2 regions of the Halomonas sp. 3H genome follow, and region 2 is predicted to be linked to the other one. Evidence: predicted binding sites of a transcription regulator. Region 2 holds the regulator's gene; the other holds the start of a gene.
The links. Region 2 encodes sigma-54, which starts transcription at its own class of promoters, with help from an activator protein. Its sites were predicted from a motif close to TGGCACNNNNNTTGCTNT; they were not measured.
Positions count from the first base shown of each region.

Region 1: a site for sigma-54 is predicted at 2,563-2,580, ahead of NFC98_RS06785 (urease accessory protein UreD). Genes of this name have one in related genera too.

Region 1 is NZ_CP100360.1:1,443,855-1,450,585, forward strand. Features, by position in the region: gene urtC (urea ABC transporter permease subunit UrtC) at 1-810, shown strand, start outside; gene urtD (urea ABC transporter ATP-binding protein UrtD) at 807-1,643, shown strand; gene urtE (urea ABC transporter ATP-binding subunit UrtE) at 1,643-2,341, shown strand; gene NFC98_RS06785 (urease accessory protein UreD) at 2,615-3,508, shown strand; gene NFC98_RS06790 (urease subunit gamma) at 3,645-3,947, shown strand; gene NFC98_RS06795 (urease subunit beta) at 3,958-4,278, shown strand; gene ureC (urease subunit alpha) at 4,275-5,990, shown strand; gene ureE (urease accessory protein UreE) at 6,000-6,554, shown strand; gene NFC98_RS06810 (urease accessory protein UreF) at 6,544-6,731, shown strand, end outside.
Region 2 is NZ_CP100360.1:2,540,098-2,546,828, forward strand. Features, by position in the region: gene NFC98_RS11825 (SIS domain-containing protein) at 1-394, shown strand, start outside; gene NFC98_RS11830 (HAD family hydrolase) at 423-980, shown strand; gene lptC (LPS export ABC transporter periplasmic protein LptC) at 985-1,575, shown strand; gene lptA (lipopolysaccharide transport periplasmic protein LptA) at 1,572-2,078, shown strand; gene lptB (LPS export ABC transporter ATP-binding protein) at 2,088-2,813, shown strand; gene NFC98_RS11850 (RNA polymerase factor sigma-54) at 2,978-4,393, shown strand; gene raiA (ribosome-associated translation inhibitor RaiA) at 4,578-4,886, shown strand; gene ptsN (PTS IIA-like nitrogen regulatory protein PtsN) at 4,893-5,357, shown strand; gene rapZ (RNase adapter RapZ) at 5,402-6,331, shown strand; gene NFC98_RS11870 (HPr family phosphocarrier protein) at 6,335-6,604, shown strand; gene pmbA (metalloprotease PmbA) at 6,671-6,731, opposite strand, start outside.

The sequences.
Region 1 (6,731 bases), 1.1 Mb from region 2:
GACTTCATGGTGTTCCTCAACTGGGATGCGCTGCCCTGGTACTGGGCCGGCTTCGACATGGCCTGGTTCGCCTTCCTGATGGTACTGCTGGCTCCGGGGGCGCTGGCGCTGGTGTTCGGCTTCCTGGCCTTCCGCTCCCGGGTCACCGGAGTCTATCTGTCGATCATCACCCAGGCGCTGACCTTCGCCCTGATGCTGGCCTTCTTCCGCAACGAGATGGGCTTCGGCGGCAACAACGGGCTGACCGACTTCCGCGACATCCTCGGCTTCAACCTGCGCAGCGACCAGACTCGCCTCGGGCTCTTCCTGGCCAGCGGCGTGGCCCTGGCGCTGGGCTATCTGCTGTGCCGGGCGATCGTCGGCAGCAAGCTGGGGCGGGTCTGCGTAGCGACTCGCGATGCCGAGGCGCGCACCCGCTTCCTCGGCTACCGGGTCGAGCGCGTCCAGCTGTTCGTCTTCGTGGTCTCGGCGATGCTGGCGGGGGTCGCCGGCGCCTTGTACGTGCCCCAGGTGGGCATCATCAACCCCAGCGAGTTCTCGCCGCTCTTCTCCATCGAGATCGTGCTCTGGGTGGCGCTGGGCGGGCGCGCGACCCTCTATGGCGCGGTGATCGGGGCGATACTCGTCAACTACGCCAAGACGGTGTTCACCGGGGTGATGCCCGACGCCTGGCTGTTCGCCCTGGGCGGGCTCTTCGTGCTGGTCACGGTGTTCCTGCCGAAGGGCGTGGCCGGCCTGCTCGCCTGGCGGATCAGGCGTCGGCGACGGCCGGATGATGACCAACCCACCGGCAGTGAGGTATCCGCATGAGCCTGCTGAGATCCCTGGCCGACCGCGATCGCGTCTTCGACTTCCTGGTCCCGGCGACCTCGCCGGTGGACGTGCGCCACGGCCCGATCCTCTACCTGGAGGACGTCACGGTGAGCTTCGACGGCTTCAAGGCCATCAACAGGCTCAACCTGACCATCGACGATGGCGAGCTGCGCTGCATCATCGGCCCCAACGGCGCCGGCAAGACCACCATGATGGATATCATCACCGGCAAGACCCGGCCCGACAGCGGCCAGGTGTGGTTCGGCAGCCGCCACGACCTGCTGGCCATGAACGAGCCGGAGATCGCGAGCCTCGGCATCGGCCGCAAGTTCCAGAAACCCACGGTGTTCGAGGCGCTCAGCGTGTTCGAGAACCTGGAGCTGGCCATGGCCGCCGACAAGCGCATCCTGCCGACGCTCACCGCGCGCATGAGCGGGGAGATCCGCGATCGCATCGAGGAGGTGCTGGTCACCATCGGCCTGGTCGAACTGCGCGCGCGACCGGCGGGCATCCTCTCCCACGGCCAGAAGCAGTGGCTGGAGATCGGCATGCTGCTGATGCAGCGCCCGCGGCTGCTGCTGGTGGACGAGCCGGTGGCCGGCATGACCGAGCAGGAGATGGCGCGCACCGCGGAGCTGCTCACCGGGCTGGCCGGCAAGCAGTCGGTGGTGGTGGTAGAACACGACATGGGCTTCGTGCGCTCCATTGCCCGCCAGGTAACGGTGCTGCACCAGGGCAGCGTGCTGGCCGAGGGCACCATGGACCAGGTGGCCAGTGATCCCCGGGTGGTGGAAGTCTACCTGGGCGCGGAAGACGAGGAGCCGGCGTAATGCTGACCATCGACAAGCTCAACCAGTACTACGGCGAGAGCCACACCCTGTGGGACCTGGACCTCGAGGTGCCGGCGGGGGAGTGCACCTGCGTGATGGGCCGCAACGGGGTGGGCAAGACCACCCTGATGAAGGCGATCATGGGCGAGGTGGGGATCGCCTCCGGCAGCATCCGCTTCGCCGATGACGTCGAGCTGACCCGCCAGCGGGTCGAGGCGCGCTCCCGGCTGGGCATCGGCTACGTGCCCCAGGGGCGGCAGATCTTCCCGCTGCTCACCGTGGAGGAGAACCTGCGCACGGGTCTGGCCGCCCGGGGCGATGGCTTGAAGCGGATTCCCGGGCGCATCTATGAGCTCTTCCCGGTGCTCGAGGAGATGAAACACCGCCGCGGCGGGGATCTCTCCGGCGGCCAGCAGCAGCAGCTGGCCATCGGCCGGGCGCTGGTGCTCGAGCCCCGCCTACTGATCCTCGACGAGCCGGGGGAGGGGATCCAGCCCAATATCGTCACCCTGATCGGCGAGGTGATCCGCCGGCTGATCAAGGAGGACGGCCTGACCGTGCTGCTGGTGGAGCAGAAGCTGCCCTTCGCCCGCAAGTACGCCGACCGCTTCGTGATCATGGACCGTGGCCGGCCGGTGGCCAGGGGGCCGATCGGTGAGCTGACCGATGCGCTGATCAGGGAGCACCTCACCGTCTAGGCTTGAAGCGCCGAGCGCCGAGCGCCGAGCATCGAGGCGCCCCCGTGATTCTCAGGTGGCGCCTTGCACCTTTCTGGTCTGCCCGCCCGTGCGCCTGCACCCGCGAGGTGCGTGGCGGCCCGCCCCGATGCACCGCGAGAGGGCGAGGGCGCCTCAGGCCTGGCCTCGGGATCTATTTCAAATCACTGAATATATTAAGAAAAATATCTCCTTCCCCATTCTGGTACGCCCCTTGCTGAAAGCTGGTCAGACCCGCTGGATCACGAGCCGCCCATGACCGCCTTCGAGACCTCCCTGGATGCCACGCCGCCGACCGACTCCGGCCATCGCTTCGATGCGGGGCGCCGCTGGGAGGCCAGCCTGGACCTGGGCTTCACCTCCCGCCGGGGGGTGACCCGCCTGGTGCATGCGCGCCATCGCGGGCCGCTGCGGGTGCAACGGCCCTTCTACCCGGAGGGCCCGGAGGGCGCCTGCCACCTCTACCTGCTTCACCCGCCGGGCGGCCTGGTCAGCGGCGACGTTCTGAGCATCGATGTCGGCGTCGAGAGCGGCGCCCGGGCGCTGCTGACCACGCCCGCCGCCAACAAGCTCTATCGCGCCGACAGCCACGGCGTGGCCTGGCGGCAGCAGTCGCGCCTGCGGGTGGAGGAGGGCGCCACCCTCGAGTGGCTGCCCCAGGAGACCATCGCCTTCGACGGGGCCCGGGGCGAGCAGCGGACTACCATCGAGCTGGCCGGCAGCGCCCGCTGCCTGGGCTGGGAGGTCATGGCCCTGGGCCGCCCCGCCAGCGCATTGCCGTTTGCCTCGGGGCGCATCGAGCAGCGCTTCCGACTCACCCGCGACGGCAAGCCGCTGTGGCTCGAGCGCCAGCCGCTGGACCCCGCCCACGCGCGCTTCGCGGGGCGCTGGGGCCAGGGCGGTGCCAGCGTCCAGGCGACTCTCTGGGCGGTGGGCCTGAATGATGAGGCCGAGGCCGTCGAGGCGCTGCGAGAGGGGCTTGGCGCCTCGACCCGCTGGGCGGTCACCGTGCGCCACGGCGTGCTGCTGCTGCGCTACCTGGGCCAGGAGTGCCGCGAGGCCTGGGCACTCTGCGAGGCCGCCTGGCGGGTGCTTCGCCCCCGGCTGCTGGGTCTCGAGGCCCAGGTGCCGCGCATCTGGCTGACATAGAAGGTTTCGCCTACGGCCGGGGTGGTAGGAGCTCTGCTTGCAGAGCGATGGCGGCGTCAGGCATCGCCGTGCAAGCACGGCTCCTACAAGCCGCGGACTGACTGCGGCGCAACCATTTCAAAGACGAGAGGTGCCCATGGAACTGACCCCCAGAGACAAGGACAAGCTGCTGCTCTTCATGGCGGCCCAGCTGGCCGAGCGCCGCCGCGCCCGGGGCCTGAAGCTCAACTACCCCGAGGCGGTGGCGCTGATCAGCTTCGAGATCCTCGAGGGCGCCCGGGACGGCCGCACGGTGGCCGAGCTGATGAGCGCCGGGCGCGAGATCCTGACCCGTGACGACGTCATGGAGGGGGTGGCAGAGCTGGTCGACGAGGTGCAGGTGGAGGCCACCTTCCCGGATGGCACCAAGCTGGTCACCGTTCATGGTCCGATTGTCTGAGGAGCTTGCGATGATTCCTGGCGAATACCAGCTGAAGGAGGGCGAGATCGCGCTCTGCGAGGGGCGTGATCGCCTGACCCTCGAGGTCGCCAACACTGGCGACCGGCCGATCCAGGTCGGCTCCCACTACCACTTCGCCGAGGCCAACCCGGCGCTCACCTTCGATCGCGACCGGGCCCGGGGTCATCGCCTCGACGTGGCCGCCGGCACGGCGATCCGCTTCGAACCGGGCCAGACCCGCGAGGTCACGCTGATTCCCTATGCCGGCCGTCGCCATGTCTACGGCTTCCGGGGCGAGGTGATGGGTGCGCTGGAAGGAGACGCGTCATGAAGCCGGTCAACAAGATCAGTCGCCAGGCCTATGCCGACATGTACGGCCCCACGGTGGGCGACCGTGTGCGCCTCGGCGACACCGCGCTGTGGATCGAGGTGGAGCGGGACGCCACCCACTATGGTGAGGAGGTGAAGTTCGGCGGCGGCAAGGTGATCCGCGACGGCATGGGCCAGAGCCAGCGCCATGACGCTAGCGTGATGGACACCGTGATCACCAACGCCCTGATCCTCGACTGGTGGGGCATCGTCAAGGCGGACGTGGGCATCCAGGCCGGGCGCATCGCCGCCATCGGCAAGGCCGGTAATCCCGACACCCAGCCCGACGTTGCGATCGTCATCGGCCCCGGCACCGAGGTGATCGCCGGCGAGGGCAGGATCCTCACCGCCGGCGGCATCGATGCCCATATCCACTTCATCTGCCCCCAGCAGGTAGAGGAGGCGCTGATGAGCGGCATCACGACCATGCTGGGCGGCGGCACCGGGCCTGCCACCGGTACCAACGCCACCACCTGCACCCCGGGGGAGTGGCACCTGGGCAAGATGCTCCAGGCAGTGGACGACCTGCCCATGAACATCGGCTTCCTGGGCAAGGGCAACGCCAGCCTGCCCGAGGCCCTGGAGGCGCAGCTCGAGGCCGGTGCCATGGGCCTCAAGCTCCACGAGGACTGGGGCACCACGCCCGCGGCCATCGACAACTGCCTCGCCGTGGCCGAGCGCTACGACGTGCAGATCGCCATCCACACCGACACCCTCAACGAGTCGGGCTTCGTGGAGGACACCCTGGCCGCGTTCAAGGAGCGTTGCATCCACACCTACCACACGGAGGGGGCTGGGGGCGGCCACGCGCCGGATATCCTCACCGCCTGCTCGAAGCCCTATGTGCTGCCGTCCTCCACCAATCCGACGCGGCCCTACACGGTCAACACCATCGACGAGCACCTGGACATGCTGATGGTGTGCCACCACCTGGATCCCAACATCCCCGAGGACGTGGCCTTCGCCGACTCGCGCATCCGCCGCGAGACCATCGCCGCCGAGGACATCCTCCAGGATCTCGGCGTGATCTCGATGATCGCCTCGGACTCCCAGGCCATGGGGCGGGTGGGGGAGGTGGTCTGCCGCACCTGGCAGACCGCCCACAAGATGAAGGTGCAGCGGGGACTGCTGCCCGAGGACGAGGCGCTTGGCGCCGACAACGTCCGGGCCCGGCGCTATATCGCCAAGTACACCATCAACCCGGCCATCACCCACGGGATCAGCCACGAGGTGGGCTCCATCGAGGTGGGCAAGCTCGCCGACCTGGTGCTCTGGAAGCCGGCCTTCTTCGGCGTCAAGCCGGCGCTGATCCTCAAGGCCGGGATGATCGCCGCCGCTCCCATGGGCGACCCCAACGCCTCCATTCCCACCCCCCAGCCGGTGCACTACCGCACCATGTTCGGGGCCTTCGGCCGCGCCGCCAGCCAAACCCGCCTGACCTTCGTCAGCCAGGCGGCGCTGGACGCCGGCATCAAGGAGCGGCTGGGGCTCAAGAGCGAGCTCTCCGCCTGCCGCAACGTGCGCGGGGTGAGGAAGGGCGACATGAAGTTCAACGACGCCTGCCCCGAGCTCAGCGTCGACCCCCAGACCTACGAGGTGCGCTGCGATGGGGAGCTCTTGACCTGCGAGCCCGCCACCGAGCTGCCCCTGGCCCAGCGCTACCACCTCTTCTAGGAGCCCGAGATGCTGACACTGACCGAACGCCTGGGCCCCATCGCGGCGGACCGGGCCACCGACACCCTGACGCTGCCCTATGAGCTGCGTATTCGCGGCCGCCTCAAGGCGACGAGCGACACAGGCCGCGACCTCGGCCTCTTCCTGGACCGCGGCCCGGTACTGCGCGACGGCGAGGGGCTGCGCGCCGAGAGCGGCGAGGTGGTGCGCATCCGCGCCGCCGAGGAGCCGGTGGTCACCGCCCGCATTGCCCCCGGCCTGGCCCTGGCGCGGCTCGCCTACCACCTGGGCAACCGCCATGTGCAGCTGGCGCTGGGCGAGGACGAGCACTCTTCACAAGGTCAGGGCTACGTGCGCTTTCCGCCGGACCATGTGCTGGAGGAGCTGGCGACGCTGCTCGGCGCGACGCTCGAGCACCACCAGGCCCCCTTCGACCCGGAGCCCGGCGCCTACCAGCAGCTGGGCGGGCATGGCCACTCGCACGGCCACTCACACGGGCATGACCACGATCATGAGCATGGCCACGACCACTCCCATGCCCATGGCCACGCCCATGAGCACTGAGCCCGACGACCTGGCCCTGCTCGGCCTGCTGCAGTGGGTCAGCCCGGCGCTGCCCATCGGCGCCTTCGCCTTCTCCCAGGGGCTCGAGAGCGCCTTCGAGCTGGGCTGGGTGACCGACGAGGCGAGCCTCGGCGACTGGCTCGAGGGGGTGCTCGAGGATGGCCTGACCCGCTGCGA
Region 2 (6,731 bases):
CAAGCGGCTGCTGCTGCGCGTGGCCGACCTGATGCACCAGGGCAGCCGCCTGCCCCGGGTGCCCCTGGGCAGCCCGCTGCGCGACGCCCTGCTGGAGATCACCCGCCAGGGGCTCGGCTTCACCTGCGTGGTCGATGACACGGGCCGCCTGGTCGGCGTCTACACCGACGGCGACCTGCGCCGCACCCTCGACCAGCACCGCGACCTCGGCGCCCTGACCGTGGACGAGGTGATGACCGTCCCCGGCAAGCGCGCCCACCCGGAGATGCTCGCCGCCGAGGCTGTGCGCCTGATGGAAGACCACCGCATCTCGGCGCTGGCCGTGGTCGATGACCAGGGCCGACCGATCGGCGCCCTGCACATGCACGACCTGCTGGCCAGCGGTGTCATCTGATGCCATCCCCCACCCTCCCGGAGTCCCCATGACCCACGTTTCTCCCCTGCAAGACCCCCGCCTGGTCGACCGGCTGCGCCGGATCCGCCTGCTGGCCCTGGACGTGGACGGCGTCCTCACCGACGGCCAGCTCTACTTCCAGGCCGACGGCATCGAGATCAAGGCCTTCAACGTCATGGACGGCCACGGCCTCAAGCTGCTCAAGCGGGCCGGCATCGAAGTGGCGCTGATCACCGGCCGGGATTCCCCCACGGTGAGCCGGCGGGCCGCCGCCCTGGGCATCAAGCACGTCTTCCAGGGCGTGGAGAAGAAGCTGCCGGTGCTGCGCGACCTCTGCACCCGGCTCGGCCTCGAGTTCGACCAGGCGGCCTACTGCGGCGACGACATGCCCGATGTGGGCGCCATCCGGCGCGCCGGGATCGGCATCAGCGTCCCCTCCGCCCCGGACTACATCCAGAAGCATGCCGACTGGGTGACCGAACGGGCCGGCGGCCACGGCGCCGTGCGCGAGATCTGTGACACCCTGCTGAGGGCCCAGGGCCACTGGGACGCGGTGCTCGACACCTACCTCCACGGGGTCAACTGAGCCCATGGCGTGGTCCCTGCCCCGCCCCTCCTTCCGGGTCTGGCTGCTGCTGATCCTGCTGGCCCTGGGCGGCGCCCTCGTCCTGCTCGACCCGCGCGGCGGGCCGGAGTACGGGGAGGTCCCCCGGGACGAGGCGGGCGAGCCCGACTACTACCTCGAGGGCGCCCGCCTGACCCGCTTCGACGCCGAGGGCCGCGCCCACCAGCGCCTCGACACGCCGCGCCTGGTGCATACCCCCCACGACGACGTGACCCGCCTGCAGACCCCCGACGCCCGGCTCCACGACAGCGCCGGGCGGGTCTGGTACGCCCGGGCCGACAGCGGCGTGCTGGGGCCCGGCGGCAACCCGCTGACGCTCTCCGGCGACGCCCGGCTCAACGCCCCCGAGGAGCGCTGGCAGCTAGACACCGAGGTCCTGCACTTCGACGCCGATACCGGCCACGCCTGGAGCGACACCCCGGCCCTGCTGCGCCAGCCCCCCCAGCGCATGAGCGGCGACCGCTTCGATGCCTGGATCCATGACAACCGGGCGCGGCTGACCGACAATGTGCGCGGCCACCATCCGCCCGAGACCCGAGAGGAGTCCCCGCCATGAAGCCCCCCTTCGCCCTGCTGCTCTGCCTGCTGCTGCCGCTGGCCACCGCCCCGGCCCTGGCGCAGCAGGGAGATGCCTCCGCGCCCATCGAGGTGGAGGCCGACCGCCTCGACCTGGACGACCGCGCCGGCACCGCCGTCTACACCGGCGACGTGGACATCCGCCAGGGCAGCATGCAGCTCACCGGCGACCGGGTGGAGATCCGCCGCAACGCCGCCGGCGAGCTCACCCGTGCCATCGCCACCGGCGAGCGCGCCTATATCGAGCAGCAGCCCGACCCGGCCGAGCCGGTGGTCCGGGGCTGGGGCCGCACCATCATCTACCACGTGGCCGAACGCCGGGTGGAGCTGATCGACCGGGCCGAGCTGCACCAGGGCGGCGACACCTTCGACGGCGGCTACCTCGAGTACTTCCTCGACCGCCGCGTGGTCCAGGCCCGTGCCGAGGGCGAAGGCGTCGAGGGACGCCAGCGCATCCGCATGACCCTCCAGCCCGAGCAGTAAGGCGACCCCATGAAGACCCTTCACGCCCGCCACCTGGCCAAGAGCTACAAGCGCCGCCGCGTGGTGCAGGACATCAGCCTCTCCATCGACCAGGGCCGCATCGTCGGCCTGCTGGGCCCCAACGGCGCCGGCAAGACCACCTCCTTCTACATGATCGTGGGCCTGGTGCGCGCCGATGCCGGCGAGGTGTACATCGACGGGCTCGACCTCTCCCGGGCCGCCATGCACCAGCGCGCCCGGGCCGGGATCGGCTACCTGCCCCAGGAGGCCTCGATCTTCCGCAAGCTCTCGGTGGCCGACAACATCATGGCGATCCTCGAGACCCGCAAGGACCTCGACCGCCCGGCCCGCCGCGCCCGCCTCGAGCAGCTCCTCGAGGAGTTCCATGTGACGCATATCCGCGACAACCTGGGCATGAGCCTCTCCGGGGGCGAGCGGCGCCGGGTGGAGATCGCCCGGGCCCTGGCCACCGAGCCCGCCTTCATCCTGCTCGACGAGCCCTTCGCCGGCGTCGACCCCATCTCGGTGGGGGAGATCAAGGGCATCATCCGCCAGCTCAAGGCCCGGGACATCGGCGTGCTGATCACCGACCACAACGTCCGCGAGACCCTCGACATCTGCGACACCGCCTACATCGTCGGCGACGGCAAGATCATCGCCGAGGGCAGCCCCGACTCGATCCTCGCCAACCAGCGGGTGCGTGAGGTCTACCTGGGCGAGGACTTCCGTCTCTAGCCCGAACGCTTCCACAAGTCACTGAAGTACATGTCGTTATATCGCGACGGCATGAGGATTGCGCTTGGCACGCTTATTGCTGCATTTTCCTCTCCCGGAGGCTTGCATCGGGCCCTGCCGCGGACTAGGGTGAGGCTTTCCGGCGAAGAGAGCAGACCTCACCGATGGCCATGAAAGCCTCCCTTCAGCTGCGCGTCGGCACCCAGCTGACCATGACCCCCCAGCTGCAGCAGGCCATCGCCCTGCTGCAGCTCTCCACCCTGGACCTGCGCCAGGAGATCCAGCAGGCGATGGAGTCCAACCCGATGCTGGAACTCGAGGAGGGGTTCGGCGAGCAGGCGGTCGCCGAGACACCCGAGGATGACTGGTCCAGCGAGATCCCCGCGGAACTCTCCACCGACAGCGACTGGTCGGACACCTACCAGGACCTGGGCGCCCCCGCCGGCGGGGGGGAAGGGCCGGACTTCGAGCGCCAGGCCGAGGGACAGAGCCTGCGGGGCCACCTCGCCTGGCAGCTGGCAATGACCGACCTCGAGCCTCGCCAGCTGCAGATCGCCGAGAGCCTGATCGATGCCGTGGACGACGCCGGCTACCTGGCCCAGCCCCTCGACGAGATTCGTGACGGGCTGCGCCGCCAGGGCCTCGACGGCCTGCGCAGCCGCGAGGTGGAGCAGGTGCTGTTGCGCCTGCAGCAGTTCGAGCCCACCGGGGTCTTCGCCCGCGATCTGCGCGAGTGCCTGATGCTGCAGCTCGCCACCCTGCCCGACAACACCCCCCTGCTGCCCCAGGCCCGCCGCCTGGTGCGCCAGTTCCTCGAGGCCCTGGCCGGCGACGACCGCCGCCTGCTCAAGCGGCGGCTGGGGCTCGACGACGACGACCTGGAAACGGTGATCGCCCTGGTCCGCTCGCTCGATCCGCGACCCGGCAGCGCCTTCGCCAGCGTGGACAGCGACTACGTGATCCCCGACCTCGTCGCCCGCTATGACAGCCGCGGCTGGAAGATCGAGCTCAACCCGGACGCCCTGCCGCGGCTGCGGATCCAGCCCGATTACGCCGCCCTGATCCGCCGCGCCGACAAGAGCCAGGACAACCAGTTCCTCAAGGACCACCTGCAGGAGGCGCGCTGGCTGCTCAAGAGCCTCTCCAGCCGCAACGACACCCTGCTCCGGGTCGGCCGCGAGATCATGGCCCGCCAGCTCGACTTCCTCGAGCAGGGCGAGGAGGCGATGAAGCCGCTGATCCTGGCCGACATCGCCCAGGCGGTGGAGATGCACGAGTCGACCATCTCCCGGGTCACCACCCAGAAGTACATCCATACCCCGCGGGGCGTGTTCGAGCTGAAGTACTTCTTCTCCAGCCATGTCGGCGGCAACGGCGAGGGCGACGCCCACTCCAGCACCGCCATTCGCGCCCGCATCCGCAAGCTGATCCAGGAGGAGCCCCCGCGCAAGCCGCTCTCCGACAGCAAGCTGGTCGCCCTGCTCGACGAAGCCGGCATCCAGGTGGCGCGCAGGACCGTGGCGAAGTACAGGGAGGCCATGGGAATCCCCTCCTCCAGCGAGCGCAAGCGGCTGCGTTGAATCCGGGTGGACCGTGGCGCTCTCCACAGTCACCCGCGAGGCCATGGGCATCCCCTCTTCCAGCGAGCGCAAGCGCCTTCGCTGACCCGCGTCAACGCACCGCTCGACGCTGCCGGCGCGGGGGGTATGCAAGGCAGGAAAAAGGGTTACAATCGAATCACAACCAACGAGCAAGGAGCGTGTCATGCAAGTCAACATCACCGGCCATCATGTGGAACTGACCGATGCCCTGCGTGGCTATGTGAACGAGAAACTGGCTCGCGTGGAGCGCCACTACGACAACATCACCAATGTCCAGGTGACCCTGTCCGTGGAGAAGGAGCGCCAGCTCGCCGCCTGCACCCTGCACGCCGCCGGTGCCGACCTGCATGCCGAAGCCCAGGACGGCGACATGTACGCCGCCATCGATGCCCTGGCCGACAAGGTGGACCGCCAGCTGGTCAAGCACAAGGAGAAGGCCCAGGCCCGCGCCCAGGGCGCCGGCGCCCGCTGATTCACCATGACACTGGAAACCATCCTGCCCCCCGAGCGCACCCTGTTCGGTGTGCCCGGGGGAAGCAAGAAGCGGGTGCTGGAGTTCTTCAGCACCTTCATCGCCCAGAACACCCCCAGCCTCGACAGTCAGGAAGTCTTCAGCCGCCTGATCGGCCGTGAACGGCTGGGCAGCACCGGCATCGGCAACGGGGTGGCGATTCCCCATGCCCGGAGCCCCCACTGCAAGACCCCGATCGCCGGCTTCCTCAAGCTGGCCGAGCCGGTGGACTTCGATGCCATCGACGGCGAGCCGGTCGACCTGGTCTTCGTGCTGCTGGTGCCGGAAGAGGCCGACGACGCCCACCTGGCCCTGCTGGCCCAGGTGGCCGGCATCATGAACGATGCCGATACCCGCAGCGCCCTGCGCCGCAGCGAGAGCCAGCGCGAGCTCCACGAGCGACTCATCGAGGCGATCCGACGACAGGCCTGAGCCCTGCGGGCCGCCCGGCCACTTCAATGACCAGGAGACCCGTCATGCAGCTCGTGATCATCAGCGGCCGTTCCGGCTCGGGTAAGTCGATCGCGCTGCAGGCGCTCGAGGACCTCGGCTACTACGCCATCGACAACCTGCCCGCCATGCTGCTCGGGTCGCTGGTCGACGAGCTCAAGGGCGCGGAATCGCCTCGCTCGTCGATTGCCGTGAGCATCGACGCGCGCAACCTGCCCCAGGCCCTGCAGCGCTTCCCCAGCCTGCTCGAGGAGGTACGCAGCCGCGGCATCGACTGCCAGGTGATCTACCTGACCACCGATGCCCGCATCCTGCTCGAGCGCTACTCCGCCACGCGCCGCCGCCACCCCCTGACCCGGGACAGCCACATGACCCTGGCCGAGGCCATCGACTCCGAGGAGCAGGCGCTCGCCGAGATCCGCGACCTGGCGGACCTGGTGATCGATACCTCGCGCCTGTCGGTCCACGAGCTGCGCGGACGCATCAGCGACCAGGTGGCCCGTCACCGCGCCGAACAGCTGACCCTGACCATCGAGTCCTTCGGCTTCAAGCGCGGCGTGCCCCTGGATGCCGACATCGTCTTCGATGCCCGCTGCCTGCCCAACCCCTACTGGGACCCGCGCCTGCGCAGCGCCACCGGCCGCGACCCCGAGATCATCGCCTTCCTCGAGGGCTACCCGATCGTCGCCGAGATGCTCGACGACATCCTCGGCTGGGTCGAGCGCTGGATGCCGGCCTACCGGGCCAGCCACCGCAGCTACCTGACGGTGGCCATCGGCTGCACCGGCGGCCAGCACCGCTCCGTCTACCTGGCCGAGCGCCTCGCGGCGCGCCTGGCCGAGCACCACCCCAACGTGCGGCTGCGCCACCGCGAGCTGGGCATCCACGACACCCTGGCCCGCCAGTCCGGAGGGGCGGAGGAAGCGCCCGACGGCCAGGGAAAGCAAGGAAACTGACGCGTGCCGCAACGCCAGCTGACCCTCACCAACAAGCGCGGCCTGCACGCCCGCGCCGCCACCAAGCTGGTGCAGTGCTGCCAGCCCTTCGCCTCGCGCGTCACCGTGGCCAATGGCCCCCTGCAGGGCGACGCCGCCAACATCATGTCGCTGCTGATGCTCGCTGCCCCCTGCGGGACCGAGCTCACCGTGAGCGCCGAGGGCGATGACGCCGAGGCGGCCCTGGACGCCATACAGGCCCTCTTCGAGGCCCGCTTCGACGAGGATGAGTAGCGGAATCGCTGCGCTCGCTCATCCCTCTCCGATGGAAACTGGGACTCCCGAGCTAACTGGGCGATGTCAGCTGCCGGCCACGGTCATCTCGTCGATCAGCCAGCTGCCGGTGTGGATGCTGCCGCGG